3 regions of the Microlunatus soli genome follow, and region 3 is predicted to be linked to each of the others. Evidence: riboswitches for the same ligand, from Rfam matches in the RefSeq annotation. Region 3 holds a riboswitch; each other region holds the start of a gene.
What was found. Region 3 has a riboswitch for S-adenosylmethionine ahead of BLU38_RS04635 (LLM class flavin-dependent oxidoreductase). Riboswitches for the same ligand answer to the same signal wherever they lie in the genome.
Positions count from the first base shown of each region.

Region 1: another riboswitch for S-adenosylmethionine. It lies ahead of BLU38_RS07820 (aminotransferase class V-fold PLP-dependent enzyme); the one in region 3 lies ahead of BLU38_RS04635 (LLM class flavin-dependent oxidoreductase).
Region 2: another riboswitch for S-adenosylmethionine. It lies ahead of thrC (threonine synthase); the one in region 3 lies ahead of BLU38_RS04635 (LLM class flavin-dependent oxidoreductase).

Region 1 covers NZ_LT629772.1:1,668,742-1,673,713, reverse strand. Annotated here, with positions in the region: gene BLU38_RS07825 (alcohol dehydrogenase catalytic domain-containing protein) at 1-1,106, opposite strand, end outside; gene BLU38_RS07820 (aminotransferase class V-fold PLP-dependent enzyme) at 1,249-2,694, opposite strand; SAM riboswitch class IV at 2,740-2,854, opposite strand; gene BLU38_RS07815 (quinone oxidoreductase family protein) at 2,969-3,910, opposite strand; gene BLU38_RS07810 (TetR/AcrR family transcriptional regulator C-terminal domain-containing protein) at 3,993-4,637, shown strand; gene ileS (isoleucine--tRNA ligase) at 4,919-4,972, shown strand, end outside.
Region 2 covers NZ_LT629772.1:1,869,040-1,874,011, forward strand. Annotated here, with positions in the region: gene BLU38_RS08695 (MFS transporter) at 1-397, opposite strand, end outside; gene BLU38_RS08700 (MoaD/ThiS family protein) at 519-797, opposite strand; gene thrC (threonine synthase) at 794-2,071, opposite strand; SAM riboswitch class I at 2,084-2,198, opposite strand; gene BLU38_RS08710 (hypothetical protein) at 2,325-2,756, shown strand; gene BLU38_RS08715 (phosphotransferase) at 2,780-3,745, opposite strand; gene BLU38_RS08720 (DUF3263 domain-containing protein) at 3,807-4,118, opposite strand; gene BLU38_RS08725 (Gfo/Idh/MocA family protein) at 4,260-4,972, shown strand, end outside.
Region 3 covers NZ_LT629772.1:988,814-993,785, forward strand. Annotated here, with positions in the region: gene BLU38_RS04630 (NtaA/DmoA family FMN-dependent monooxygenase) at 1-1,137, opposite strand, end outside; gene BLU38_RS04635 (LLM class flavin-dependent oxidoreductase) at 1,140-2,291, opposite strand; SAM riboswitch class IV at 2,408-2,527, opposite strand; gene BLU38_RS04640 (Stk1 family PASTA domain-containing Ser/Thr kinase) at 2,944-4,972, shown strand, end outside.

The DNA of each region.
Region 1 (4,972 bases), 680 kb from region 3:
GGGAAGGTGAGAAGTTGGCGGATGGCTCGGCCGTCGGCGAGCCGGTCCAGCGCGGTGTTGATGTCGTCCAGTCGGATCCGGTCGGAGATCAGCTCCTCGACCGGCAGTCGGCCCTGCCGCCAGAGCTCGGCAAAGCGGGGGATGTCACGGGACGGGACGGCCGATCCGAGGTAGCTGCCCATGATCGTCCGGGCCTCCGCGGTCAGGCCGAGCGGCTTGATCATCGACTCCGCGTCCGGGGACGGCAGACCCACGGTGATCGTGGTGCCGCCCGGCGCGGTCAAGGCGACCGCCGTCTCGAAGGCGCGCGGATGACCCGCCGCCTCGATCACGATCGGGGCCTTGATGCCTTCGGTGACGGCGTCCGCCGGAGGGAACACGGCCGTGGCGCCGAGCTCGCGGGCGCGGTCCAGTTTGTCGGCCAGGGCATCGACACCGATCACCCGGCCCTGGCCGAGCCCGACTGCGGTGATCAAGGAGGCCATCCCCACCCCTCCGAGCCCGACGATGATGACATCGTCGCCGGCCTGCGGGCGCCCGGCGTTGATCACCGCGCCGCCGCCGGTGAGCACCGCACATCCCAACAGGGCAGCGACTTCGGCCGGTACGTCGGAGTCGACCGGGGTGATCGATCGACGGTCCACCACGGCGTGATCGGCGAAACCGGACACCCCGAGATGGTGGTACACCCCACTCCCGTTGCGCTGAAGTCGACGGCCCCCGGTGAGCAGTGAACCGACCGTGTTCGCCGCCGAACCGGGTCCGCACGGCAGCCGGCCGTCGGTCCGGCACTGTGTGCAGTCACCACAGCGGGGGAGGAAGGACATCACCACGCGCTGCCCGACCTCGAGATCGTCCACGCCCGGGCCGAGCTGGGCGATCAGACCCGCAGCCTCGTGACCGAGCAACATCGGGGTCGGCCGCGGCCGATTCCCGTCCACCACCGAGAGATCGGAATGGCAGAGTCCGGCCGCCTCGATGCTGACCAGGACCTCGCCCGGGCCGGGGGCCGCCAGGTCGAGCTCGGTGATCGAGATCGGTCGGCTGGTGGCATACGGGCGGGGCCGCCCGATCTCGTCCAGGACCGCTCCGGTGATCTTCATCATCGTCCCTCCCTGTTCCGTGCTGGCCGGCTGATCGATTCTCGGCGATCGGCGGCGTCGACAGACGTCAACATGGCACAGCATTCCGCATCAGATACCAGGATGCGGGCCGGGGTCACCGGACGAAGCAGCGGGGCGAGGGTTGTCAGCCCCGGCAGGGATCGGCGGCAGCGTCCAGGCTGTCCAGCCAGGCCGGCTTCGGTCGCGGGTCACCGACCGGCTGGTAGCGGCTGTCGACGAGTTCGTAGCGCCATTGCGGGCCGTCCTCGACCAGCGATTGCAGCGCCGACAGCAGCCGGTCGATGTCCTCCGAACCGCTGCCGACGCCGAAGCTGACGCGCAGTGCGCCACCGGTGAGACCGAGGCGAGCCGCAAGCGGGTGAGCGCAGAACGCGCCGTCCCGGACGCCGATGCCGTGCTCGGCCGACAGATAGGCCGCGACCAGACCGGCGTCATAGGAGTCGACGGTGAAGCCGACGACGCCGACCGCGTCGGTGCAGTCGTCCCAGATCGACAACAGCCGGACCTCTCGCAGTCCGGCCAGTCTGGACAGCAGCCGGGTCCGCAGCCGCCATTCGTGCCGTCGAAGATGATCATCGCCGATTTCGGCGATCGCCCGGCAGGCCGCGGCCACGGCGGCGGCACCGAGGACGTTGGGCGTGCCGCCCTCGTGGCGGGCGACGCCGTCGGCCCAGTCGGTGTGTTCGACAGTGACCTTGCGGACCGCGCCGCCTCCGGCCAGATAGGGCGGGGCCGATTCCAGCCAGTCCGCCCGGCCGATCAGCGCACCGGATCCGAAGGGGGCATACAACTTGTGGCCGGAGAACACCAGATAGTCGATGCCCGTGGCGGCGAGGTCGACCCGGCGATGGGGGACCAGCTGTGCTCCGTCGACCGCGAGTCGGGCACCGTGTCGGTGCGCGAGGTCGGCCAGCCGGGCCAACGGGAGTACTTCGCCGGTGACGTTGGAGGCACCGGTGATCGCGAGCAGGCCGGCGCCGGTCCGCTGCAGGGTCCGATCAAGATCATCGAGGGTCGTGGTCAGACTCCGCGACGCTTTCACGATCGTCGCGCCCAATCCCTGCCAGGGCAGCAGATTGGCGTGGTGTTCGATGTCCAGGCAGACCACCGGGGAACCGGCCGGGACCGCGCCGGCGAGCAGGTTGAGCGCGTCGGTGGTGTTCCGGGTGAAGATCGTCAGGTCGTCGTCGCGGGCACCGACGAAGTCGGCGACGGTGCGTCGGGACTGCTCATACAGCGCGGTGCTCACCGCGGAGGCGTAACCGGCTCCGCGATGGACCGATGCGTAGTAGGGCAGGATCCGTTGCTGGTCGGCCAGCACAGCATCCAGAGCCGGGGCGCTGGCGGCGTAGTCCAGGTTGGCGTAGCGAACCGACCGACCGTCGACCAGCGGGACCTCCAGATCGGCGCCGCTGACGCCGACCAGGGGACCGAATGCGTCCAGCCTTCCGGGTGCATCCGTACGACCGAACGTCCGCGACTGGTCGAGTCCGGCGCGTTCGGCTGCCGGCGGACAGGCGGCGTCGGCGTCGGCCGTCGTGCGGTCGGTGGTCGGGGCGGTGACGGTCATGATCAGGACTCCTCGGGTTGAGGGTCCACCCTGGTATGCACTGCGGACCCGCGCTTGCCGGGTCCCGGTCGGGCCCGGCCGTGTGTTTCACCCGGGGCACCCCACCGCGGAGGAGGGTTGCCGGTCAGCAAGCCGGGGCTTGACGCTGACACTCGTCACACGAACACCTCCATTGGACGGCAGCCCGTCGGTCATCCGCAAGCCGACAGCGACATCCGTCCGCATAGTGGACCAGGCGTCCTCATGATGGACGAAAGCCGTCGAGGGGCCGCGATCACGGCACGACGACGATTCGTTCGCCCGGCGCGACCGCCTCGGTCCAGGTCGTTGCGATGTCGCGGAGCGGCCGGGCGACCGGCCGGACGCTGATCCGGCCGCCGACGATGTGATCGATGAGTTCCGGCAGCTGCGCGGCGATGTCGGACCACGGCACGCCTCGCAGTCCGCTGCCCAGGAGATGCAGGTTGGCAGCGCGCAGGAATCCGGCGTTCAGCGGGAGCGTGTGGCCGGCCATCGAACCGACCTGGACCCAGCTCAGCTGTCGCGCCGGATCGGAGCGGTTGGTGACCAGGGCTTCCATGCTCTGTGCGGCCGGCTCGCCCCACAGATAATCCACGACCAGGTCGACGTCCCCGCCGACCTTGCCCAGCGGGTGGGCCCAGTCGCCGTCCGCGGTGATCCGGACCGTCTCATCGGCGTCGATCTCGGCCAGTGCGTCGGCGTTGCGGCCGATCGCGATCACCCGGCCGGCGCCGAGCAGTCTGGCCGCCTGGACGGCCGCTCGGCCCGAGGCTCCGGTCGCGCCGAGGATCGCGACGGTCTGCCCGGCCTGCAACTCGCCGCGGAGCTTGTAGACGATCCAGCTCGACATTCCGGGATTGACTGTCGCCGCAACGACGGTCGGGTCGGCGTCGGTGGGCAGCGGGACGGCGACCGAGGCGATCGCCGCCCGTTCGGCGAAGGTCCCGTACGGCGGTCGCAGGCCGCCGCAGTAGACCAGCGATCCGTCATCGCGGCGGGCGACGCCGTCGACGCCCGGAATCATCGGCAGCCGGTCCGGGCTGGCGTAATGCTGGCCGGACGCCTGAGCTCGGGTGATCTGGTGCAGGCCCGCGGCCAGCATCGTGACCGACTCTTCGCCGGCGGCGGGCTCGGGGTCGGCGAAGTCGGTGTAGCGCGGCGGCTGACTGGTGTCGGTGATGAGTGCGGCCTTCATGATGCTCCTTAACGTTGTTAAATACGTCTCCAGTGTGCTTAACGTTGTTAAATTCGTCAAGAGGCTGGCAGAATCTGCCGGCATGGCGCTGGATCGCGAGGCCGTCGTACGGGCCGGGCTCGAGCTTCTTGACACCGAGGGGCTGGAGGGACTCACGCTGCGCAAGATCGCCGCTGCGCTGGATGTCAAGGCGCCCGCGCTGTACTGGCATTTCCAGAACAAGCAGCAGTTGCTGGACGAGATGGCGACGACGATGGCGCGGGACGCCTACGCCGGTCACGATCTCGCCGCACTGGCGGCCGAGCGGCCCTGGCAGGACCTGCTTCGAGTCCAAGCGGATGGGCTTCGCCGGATGCTGCTGGGGCATCGGGACGGTGCCCGGTTGTTCGGTGGCACCGCCATGACCGACTCCGGGCCGGTGGTCGCCGGCGAACCACTGCTGCGTGCGCTGACCGACGCCGGTGCGGACCTGCGGACGGCCACGGCAGTGCTGCGGACGCTGAACTGCTTCGTGCTCGGATTCGTCCTGGAGGAGCAGGGCATCGTCGCGCCCGACGGTCAACGCGATCCGCGCTTCGATCCGATGGCCCGGTCCGAACGCGTCGACCGGGACCGCTATCCGTTGACGTCGGCCTCCAGCGAACACCTCTTCGGTGATCTTGACCGTTCGTTCCGCGACGGGGTGGACATGATCATCGGTGGGGTGCGTCTCGGCGAGAGGGGCTAGTGTGCGTCTCCCGAACCGGCTGGCCGCCCGCCGCGCGACGCATTACGATGGCAGCACAGGCGTTGACCCGGCCATCACCGGCGAGCCTCCGGAAGAACGAGCCGCACCCGGCCGAGAGTCGGGTCGGCTTCAGTAGACCCGGACGGTTGGGCCCGTGACAGCCCGCAACGAGCGGTCCGGATGATCATCGGAGATCCCCGGGCAAGCGAGGTGGTACCGCGGCTTGCGTCGTCCTCGTGCACGGTTTGTGACGGCACGGTTTCGAAGAGGGCGAGTCAGCGATGAGCTATCCGAAGGCGACGACCAATCCCGACGGTCAGGGCGACGACACCGGG
Region 2 (4,972 bases), 880 kb from region 3:
GCCGGTCCGGTGCGACCACTCGCAACAGCAGGGTCATCGCCGAGACCGTGAACATCGCCGACCCGATCCCACCGGCAGCGCGCAAGATCAACAACTGCGGGTAGTCCTGAGCCAGCGCGACCAGCCCGCTGGAGATCGCCACGATGAACATCCCGACGCCGAGCACCACCCGCTCGCCGAGCATCGAGATCAGACGCGGACAGAACGGGCTGCAGATCAACCGCATCAGAGCGAAGGCCGAGACCACGGCCCCGACCTCGAAGTTTCCTACTCCGAACGATCGGGCGAAGACCGGCAGCACCGGCAGCACCACGCCGAAGCCGACCATGACGCAGAAGGCGATGACTCCGAGGACCAGGACTTCGCGTGGCATCCCGGAGACGGCGAACCTCTTCACAAGCGGTCAGCCTACGGGTCGGCTCGGCCACTTACCGCGCGGGCTTGAGCACAGGTTCGATCGGTCAACGACCCGTCCGCGGTGCGATCAAGCCCGCTACGCCGCGGGCGCGTTGCAGAATTCAGCAGCCGCCGGCGACGGCGGGGATGATCGAGATCTGCGCCCCGTCAGCGATCTCGGCGTCCAGCCCGCCGATGAAACGGACATCGTCGTCGCCGATGTAGACGTTGACGAAGCGGCGCAGCGCACCGGCATCGTCCAACACCCGGGCCTTGATGCCCGGGTGGTTGGACTCCAGATTGTCGATCAGCTCGGCCAGGTTGCCACCGTCGGCCGAGACCTCCTTCTCACCACCGGTGTAGTTGCGAAGGATGGTCGGGATCCGTACCGATGCACTCACTTGGCAGCCTTCCAGAAGTCTTCGAATGCGTCGTAACGCGGCGGGATGGTGGTCTTCGGTCCGACCTTGTCGGCAACCGCGTCCAGGGTCTTGAGTCCGTCGCCGGAGTTGATGATCACGGTCTCGGCGGACGGATCAAGATCACGGTCGTTGATCAACTTCGCCGTTACGCCGAGGGTGACACCGCCGGCGGTCTCACCGAAGATGCCCTCGTTGCGGGCCAGCCGCTGGATGTTCTCCACCACGGTTGCGTCGTCCACGTCGGTGATCTTGCCGCCGGTGCGGCGTACCACGTCCAGCACGTACGGCCCGTCGGCCGGGTTGCCGATGGCCAGCGACTTGGCGATGGTGTCCGGCTTGACCGGAGCAACGACATCCTGGCCGGCCTGGTAGGCCTGCACGATCGGCGAGCAACCGGTGGCCTGCGCACCGAAGATCTTGTACGGCTTCTCCTCGACCAGGCCGAGCTTGATCAACTCGGTGAAGCCCTTGTCGATCTTGGTCAGCTGGGAGCCGGACGCGACCGGGATGACGACCTGATCGGGCAGCCGCCAGCCGAGCTGCTCGGCGATCTCGAAGGCCAGCGTCTTGGAACCCTCGGCGTAGTAGGGCCGGACATTGACGTTGACGAACGCCCAGCCCTCTTCCTCGCCGGCGATCTCACTGGCCAGCTTGTTGACGTCGTCGTAGCTGCCCTCGATCGCGATCAGCGTGGTGTCATAGACCGCGGAGGCGAGGATCTTCTGCTGCTCCAGGTTGCTGGGCACCAGGACGACCGACTTGATGCCGGCCCGCGCGGCCGCGGCAGCGACAGCGTTGGCCAGGTTGCCGGTGGACGGACAGGCCAGCACCTGCAAGCCGAGCTCGCGGGCGGCGGACAGCGCGACGGCCACCACCCGGTCCTTGAAGGAATGCGTCGGGTTGCCGGAGTCGTCCTTCACCCAGAGCTGCTTCAGACCGAGGTCGTCGGCGAGGTTGCGGGCGTCGACCAGCCGGGTGAAGCCCGGGTCGGTGGAGCGGAAGGTCGCAATGTCGGCCGGGACCGGCAGCAGCGAGGCGTAGCGCCAGATGCTCTTCGGTCCGCGTTCGATCTGTTCACGGGTGATCTCGGGGTATTCGTAGCCCACCTCGAGCGGGCCGAAGCACTCCAGGCACGCATAGAACGGGCCGAGCGGGCTCTTCGCGCCGCAGGCGCGGCAGACGAGGTGGGTGGCGTTGCCGAATGCGCCGGGCCGACAACCCGCGGGGGCTTCGGTCTGGAGTGCTGTGGTCACAGCAGATACCGTCCTTCATCTCTCTCGGCCGGCTTTCGTACCGAGTCGGAGTTGGCACCGGTGCTGAGTTGTCAGCTGGTTGCCGGGGGGTCACTGGGCCGAATCCCTCGCCCCCTCTGGATGAGCTCTGCTCAGCGTACGGGTCGGCCACCGGTCCATACCTAATCGCATCCCATATTTCGGCCAAACTGACCACAATACGAGACGACCTGGTGGGCGGCGGTAGGGACGCGGGCCGGCCTACTCTTGCTGCATGGACGACGTGCGACCGATCGGCGGCGGGCGGTTGACCGCTCCGCAGCAGCTGCGGCGACTCGGCAATTGGGCCAATCTGTCCACGCCGGTGGGCCTGCTGATCGCGCGGATCGGGCGTGCCGATGTACAGCGTGGCCCGCGCGGGCTGGTGCTCGCCGACGGCTACCGGCTCGGCTTCCCGATCGCCGGGGCGTTCACCGTGGGCAACGTGGTGATCACCGCCCGGAGCTGGCCGGACCTGTTGGCCACCAGTCCCAACCTGCTCCGGCACGAGGAACGCCATTCCTGGCAGTACTTGGCCTGTCTCGGGCTGCCGTTCTTCGGTTTGTACGCCGCCGCGATGGGCTGGTCGTGGTTACGGACCGGCGATCTGGCCCGGGCCAACGTCTTCGAACGCGCCGCCGGACTGGCCGACGGCGGCTACCTCTGATCCGGTTCCCGGCTGGCAGACGCTCAGGACAAAGCGTTGCGGGCCATCGCCAGCCGGTCGGCTCGCCGTCCCGGCATGGTGTCCCAGTAGTAGCTGAACGCCCCGAGCGCGATACCGAGCGCCCAGGCACGGGCCCGCAGCCACTCGGGTTGGTCGATCCCGAGCCGCTGCCGGAACACCTCGCGGGCGGGGTCGTCCAGCACTTCCCAGGCGCCGTGCAGGTCGATGGTCGGATCGCCGATCGACAGCGAGCCGAAGTCCAGGACGGCGGTCAGCCGGCCATCGCGGAGCAGGAGGTTCTCCGCGACCAGATCGCCGTGATACCAACGGTCCGGGCCGAGCTCGGCCGCGCCCGGCAGCGTCAACGCCTCCTCCCACAACGCGAGCGCGGCGTCGAGGTCCAGATCCAGACCGTCGATCGATCGGCAGAGGTCGATGTTGCGTCGGGTGTCGGCATCGAATTCGACCAGTGGGCGGCCGCGATACCAGCGCAGGCTGTCGTCGGCGCGGGCCTGCTGCGGCACTTCCAGCGAACGCAGCGCCGCCACGACGTCGGCCAGATCCTCGGCCAACGCGATCGGCGATGCTCCGAGCGCCGGATCGCCACCGGGACGGGCCGGATCGCCAGCGGGATGGGCCGGATCGACACTGGCCGGATGGACGCCGTCGATCCAGCCGACGACCGACCAGCGCTCGGGGTAGCCGAAGCCCGGATCTCCGACAGCGACGATCTGCGGCACCGTGACCGGCAGCTGGGAGGCCATCAGCGGTGACCAGCGGCGTTCCTTGGTGATGCTGTCGCCGTTGCCGGGTTGCCGTGGCATTCGGACCAGCAGCTCATCGCCCAGCCGGAACAGCAGATTGGTGGAGCCGGACGCGCCCAACGGTGTCAGTGGCAGCGCGGCGTACTGCGGAAGATCGCGGTCGAGCAGCGCTCGCACCAGGTCGAGGTCGATCGACAACTCGTCGTCGTGCAGCGGCCGGTTCACGGCTCAACTGTGGGCGGTGCGCTCACCGGTGTCGAATGATTTCGCCTGACGGCGGCAACCCTCAGGCGTCGATGTTGAGATCGATGCCGAGCCGACGAGCCGAACGGTTCCGCTGCCGGGTGGCACGCAGCCGACGCAGTCGCTTGACCAGCAGCGGATCGGCGGCGAGCGCCTCCGGGCGGTCGATCAGCGCATTCAGCAGCTGGTAGTAGCGGGTCGCCGACATCTCGAACTTGTCCCGGATCGCCTGCTCCTTGGCGCCGGCGAACTTCCACCACTGGCGTTCGAAGGACAAGATCTCGGCATCGCGGTCGCTGAGCTCGTCTGCCCGGTCGTCGCCGGGAACGAATGCTGCTTCGTTCGCTGACACCATGTCCTGCATCTTAGGGGGCGAATGACAGATGTGTCATTCGCCTGCCCGGCGCGCCGCCGGGTTGACCGCAATGATCATCGCGATCGGGATCACGACGACGCGGTTGCCGGCAGCGAAATGCGATGGGGTTGGATGGTCCTCGTGACCGAGACGCAGGACAAGCGCATCCGTTGGGGCATCATCAGCACCGGGCACATCGCCGGGGTCTTCGCCCGAGACCTGGCCTTGCTGCCCGACGAGGCCGAACTGGCCGCCGTCGCCTCCCGGACCCAGGACAAGGCTGACGCCTTCGCCGCCGAACACGGCTTCGCCCGGTCGTACGGCAGCTACGCCGAGCTGGCTGCCGACGACGCGATCGACGCTGTCTACATCGCCACCCCGCACAACGACCACGTCGGCTCGGCCCGAATGTGTCTGGAGGCCGGCAAGTCGGTGCTGGTGGAGAAGCCGCTGACCACCAGCGCGGCCGACACCGAGTCGCTGATCGGGTTGGCCCGGGAGCGCGGCCTGTTCCTGATGGAGGCGCTGTGGACGCGGACCAATCCGCTGCTCCGCAAGGCCGTCGAGGTCGCCCACAGCGGTGAGCTCGGCCCGATCCGGCACCTCGACGTCAGCTTCGGCTTCCGGTTCTCCGGACCCGATGACCATCGGCTGATCGATCCGGCCCAGGCCGGCGGCGCGATCTGGGACCTGGGCGTCTACCCCACCCACCTCAGCAACGTGTTCCTCGGCGAGCCGACCGACCTGGTCGGCTTCGGGCACCGGACCCACACCGGGGTCGACAGCCATGCCGCAGCCACATTGCGGTTCGCCGCCGACGGCGACCGACCGGAGATCACCGCGTCCCTGCTCGC
Region 3 (4,972 bases):
CGCCTGCACCTCGATCATCAGCTCGCGGATGCTGAGCCCCTTCTCCCGGGCCAGCGTCCGGTAGCGGTCGGCAAGACCATCCTCGTCGTTGCGCCGCGACTGTCCCGCCACCACCGACGGGCCGCCGCGGTCGGGATCGACCGTGGGCAGCGGGCCGTCGGGATCGAGGTCGGACAGATCCCGGTTCCAGACCTGACCGAGCAGGTTGAGTGCGGTCTGTGGCGTGATCTGCGCCCGACGGATCCGATAGTCGTTGTGCTGTGCCTCCTCCTCGGTGTCGCCGAGGGCGAAGCTGACCCCGGGGAAGATCTTCAGCTCCTCGGGCTGCCGGCCGAAGCTCGCCGCGCGCTGTTTGAAGTCGGCATAGGAGGTCCGGCGTCGTTCGGCCGTGTCGAACCAGCGTCCGAAGATGGCGTCCGCAGTTCGGGCCCCGAAGTCGCGGCCGTCGGCGGAGTCACCGGCCTGAAAGATCACCGGATGTCCCTGCACCGGACGGGGTGTGTCGAACACCCCGCTGATGTCGAACTGCTCACTGTGGTGGCTGAACGGGCTGATCGCCCCGGGCCGGGTGAAATGATCAAGGTCGGCGACCACGGCATCGGCCTGCCAGCTGTCCCACAGCTCACGGGCGGTGCCGACGGAGTCCGCGGCCCGGACGTATCGGTCGGTGCGCGCCAGGTAGCCGCCGCGGCGGAAGTTCTCACCGGTGAAGGCGTCGGAGGAGGTCACGACGTTCCAGCCGGCACGGCCGTCGGACAGCAGGTCCAACGAGGCGAACTGCCGAGCCAACTCGTACGGCTCGTTGAAGGTGGCGTTGATCGTCCCGACCAGCCCGAGGTGCTCGGTCACCGCCGCCAGCGCCGCCAGCACCGGCAACGTGTCGGGCCGGCCGACGACATCAAGATCATGGATCTTGCCGTGCCGTTCGCGCAGCCGGAGGCCTTCGGCCAGGAAGAAGAAGTCGAACCTGCCCCGTTCCGCGCTCTGGGCGAGTTCGCGGAACGACCCGAACGCGATGTGACTGCCGGCCTGCGGGTCGGACCAGACGGTGTTGTGGTTGACGCCGGGAAAGTGTGCACCGAGCCGGACCTGCTTGGTCGGCCGCCCGGCTTGTCGATGGTCCTGCGATTGACTCATGATCAACTCCTCACGTACCGATTGACGGGTCTGGTCAGGCCGAAGCGTCCGCGAAGCGTCAGATCCCGATCGCCGGCTCGGAACAGGCCTCGTTCCTCCAGCTGAGGGACGACGGCGTCGGCGAACAGCTCCAACCCGCCCGGCAGTACCTCGAAGTTGATCAAGGCGCCGGCGAACCCGGCGGAGCCGATCCCGGCGAGCTCCTCGACGAGCGCTCCCGGCGTGCCCTCGAATCCGATCCCGCGGGCCGTCGGGCGCTGCGCCAGGCCGTGATCAAGAACCGCGCGCTGCTCCTTGACCTGATCGGCGGTGCCCGCCAGCAGGACCTGGTAGCCGACGAGCACCGGCAGCGGCTCGCTGCGGCCGGCCTCGAGTGCCGCCGCTCGGACCCCGTCGGCCAGGGTCCGGTCGGTTTCGAGATCACCGGCAGTGACGACGGCGACGTCGGCATGACGTCCGGCGTTGCTGGCCGCGGCCGCCGTCCGTACCACGAACACGGTCGGCGGCCGGCCCTGCGGCGGTCGCGGCGTGATCGACGGACCCTTGACCGAGAAGAACTCCCCGTCGAAGTCGACGTAGTGCAGTTTGTCCCGATCGATGAAGCGGCCGGTCGGCAGATCGCGGATCTCCGCGTCGTCCTCCCAGGAGTCGAACAGTCGCTGGACGACGTCGGCGACCTCGCCGGCCTCGGCGTCGGCCGTTTGGGGGTCGAGCAGCTCCCGTCGCCCGAAGTGCCGGTTCTGTTCCTCCGCGGTCGGGTCGGCGCTGCTGGCCGTGATCGGGGCCCAGCCGGCCCGCCCCTCACTGGTGTGGTCGAGGGTGGCCACCGCCTTGGAGATGTGGAACGGCTCGGCGTGGGTGACGGTGAATTCGGGCACCAGGCCGATGCCCCCGGTCACCGGCGCGAGTCGGCTGGCCAGCAATGCGGCGTCCAGCCGGCCACGGAAGTTGCGGTCGTCCTCGCTCTGCAACGCATAGCCGTCGGTGAAATAGGCGAAGTCGATCCCGGCCCGTTCGGCGACCCGGATCAGGTCGAGGTAGTAGCGCGCGCCGAAGGCACGGCGCGCCAGCTGCGGCCGAAGTCGCCACGCTCGGGGGTGGGTACCGAGCCCTTCGAGCGCGACACCGAGGTGCAGCGAGGTGGAGAGAGCCATCGGGCCGATCGTCCTTTCATGATCATCAGATTCTCTGTATTACCTACGGTTTAACTAGGATTTAGATCGACAGTTCACCGCGTCCTGGTCCTCTCGTCAGGGACCCCGATCTGATGGGCCCGCACTTGCCACTACCGCCCGGATGGGCCGTACAGCCATGTCTTCACCCGGGGCACCCCGCCGCGGAGGAGGGTTGCCGGTCAGCAAGCCGGGGCTTGGCGCTGACGCTCTTGACGAAGACAACGCTAACCCGCCGTCGCAGCAGCCCCGACCGGACGTCCGCGATGTGAACGCCGCTGTCTCGCTGTCACGAGACCGGAGCCCCCGACTCGAGATCACCTGGCCCGCAGACGGGCCGGCCCACGGGTCGTCGATGATCACCACGGCAATGCCCCACACACCGGGCCGGCCGGCGGGGGGCGCGGAATCGCTGCAGAGCAAGGAAAATCGAACACCCGTTGGTTATCCGGCAGAGGTCTCGCGGTGATCACCGTCAGGACACGAGCCTCGACAGCCACGGCACATCCAGGACACAACGCGGGAGTACGGCGCGTTGGCCCTGGAATCACGCGGCGGTCGCCCTACACTCGGCCATGGGTCGACCGCGCCGACCCGCCCTTCCCCTCGGCACCTTTTTGGAGCAGGCGTGACGATGACGAGTACGAGCGACCCGCTGGTCGGGCACGTACTCGACGGCCGCTACCAGGTCCTCGACCGGGTTGCCCGTGGCGGCATGGCGACCGTATACCGAGCCACCGACACCCGGCTCGGCCGGATGGTCGCGGTCAAGGTGATGCACGTCGGGCTCGGCGACGATGCCGACTTCGCGCGGAAGTTCGATCGCGAGGCCCGGTCCGCGGCCCGGTTGTCACACCCTCATGTGGTCTCGGTGTTCGACCAGGGGGACGACGCCGGACGCCCGTACATCGTGATGGAGCTGGTCGAGGGCCGAACCCTGCGCTCGGTGATCTCCCGGGAGTCGCCGCTGACTCCGATCCGCGCGCTGACCATGATCGAACCGGTGCTCAGCGCGCTGGCCGCCGCACACGAGGCGGGTCTGGTGCACCGCGACATCAAGCCGGAGAACGTGCTGATCTCCGAGCGCGGCGAGATCAAGGTCGGCGATTTCGGGCTGGCCCGCGCGGTCACGGCTCAGACGTCGACGGCCACCGCCGGACTGCTGATCGGCACGGTGTCCTACCTGCCACCGGAACTGGTCGTCTCCGGCAAGGCCGACGCGCGTTCCGATGTGTACAGCACCGGCGTCGTGCTGTTCGAGCTGCTCACCGGCCGCAAGCCGCACACCGGAGAGACCCCGATCCAGGTTGCCTACGCCCACGTCCACAACGATGTGCCGGCACCGTCGACCTTCCAGACCGCCGGGCCGATCCCGGACTACGTCGACGCCCTGATCGCGCGGGCGACGGCCCGCGATGCCGATGCTCGACCGCATGACGCCAAGATCCTGCTGGCCCAGGTCCGGCGGGTACGTTCCGCGCTGCAGGCCGGGCTGCGCTCCGATCCCGAGCTCAGCCAGGATCTGACGGTGCCGCTGCTGGCGTTGCGCCAGCAGCGAGCCCGCGACGCCGCCGACGAGGTCGACCCGTACGCGTCGACGACGGCCATCGGCCCGGCGCTGGAGGCAGCCGCGCTGCAGGAACGCGCGGAGTTCGCCGCCCAGCCGCAACAACCCCGGGCCGAACAGATCAGGGCCGAACAAATCCGGCCGGCGGTCGACCCGACACCGGCGGCCTACGCCGAGGACGAACAGGAGTTCACCCCCACCGACATCCGGTTCCTGAGCGGTCCGTCGACGCCGGCCCACCTGTCCTCACCGTCTACGGAGGACAGCGCCTCGTCGCAGCTGAGCCCGATCGACGTGGACGACGACCGGGACGTCCGGCGTCGGCGCCCGAATCAACCCGTACACCGCCCCCGGCACCGGTTCCGCGGTTGGATCGTGTTGATCTTGGTGCTGTTGCTGACCGCGGTCGCCGCCGCTGCCGGCTGGTATCTGGCCAAGGGACGCTTCACCTCGGCACCGGCGCTGACCTCGATGCCGCAGGCCCAGGCCAAGATCATCGCCCGCGAGGCGGGTCTGCAGATCGCCTTCGCCAAGGACTATTCCGAGACCGTGCCGAAGGGCAACGTGATCAACACCTCGCCGCAGCCAGGCGGCAAGATCCTGCGCGGTGGCGAGATCGACGCGACCGTCTCCCGTGGCCCGGAGCGGTATCCGATGCCGACGGTGGCCGGCTTGACCGAGGACTCGGCCGTTGCTGCCCTGGACCGCCAGCATCTTCGGTCCGGCACGGTGCACACCGATTACAGCGAGTCCGTCGACAAGGGCTTGGTGATCAAGGCCTCGGAGACACCCGGTGATCAACTCAAACCGGACAGCCGGATCGACCTGGTGATATCCGCCGGACCCCGCCCGATCACCATCACCGACTACACCGGCCGCCCCGCCGACCAGGCGGCAGCGGCCCTGAAGGACGCCGGCTTCACCGTCAAGATCAAGAACAAGCACTCGGCCACGGTGCCGCCGGGCGCGGTGATCAAGCAGTCACCGGACGACGGCGAGGGACACAAGGACGACCGGGTGACCCTGGTGACCTCGCTCGGACCGGTGATGGTGACTGTCCCGACCGTCAAGTCGATGGGGGTCGAAGCGGCCAAGA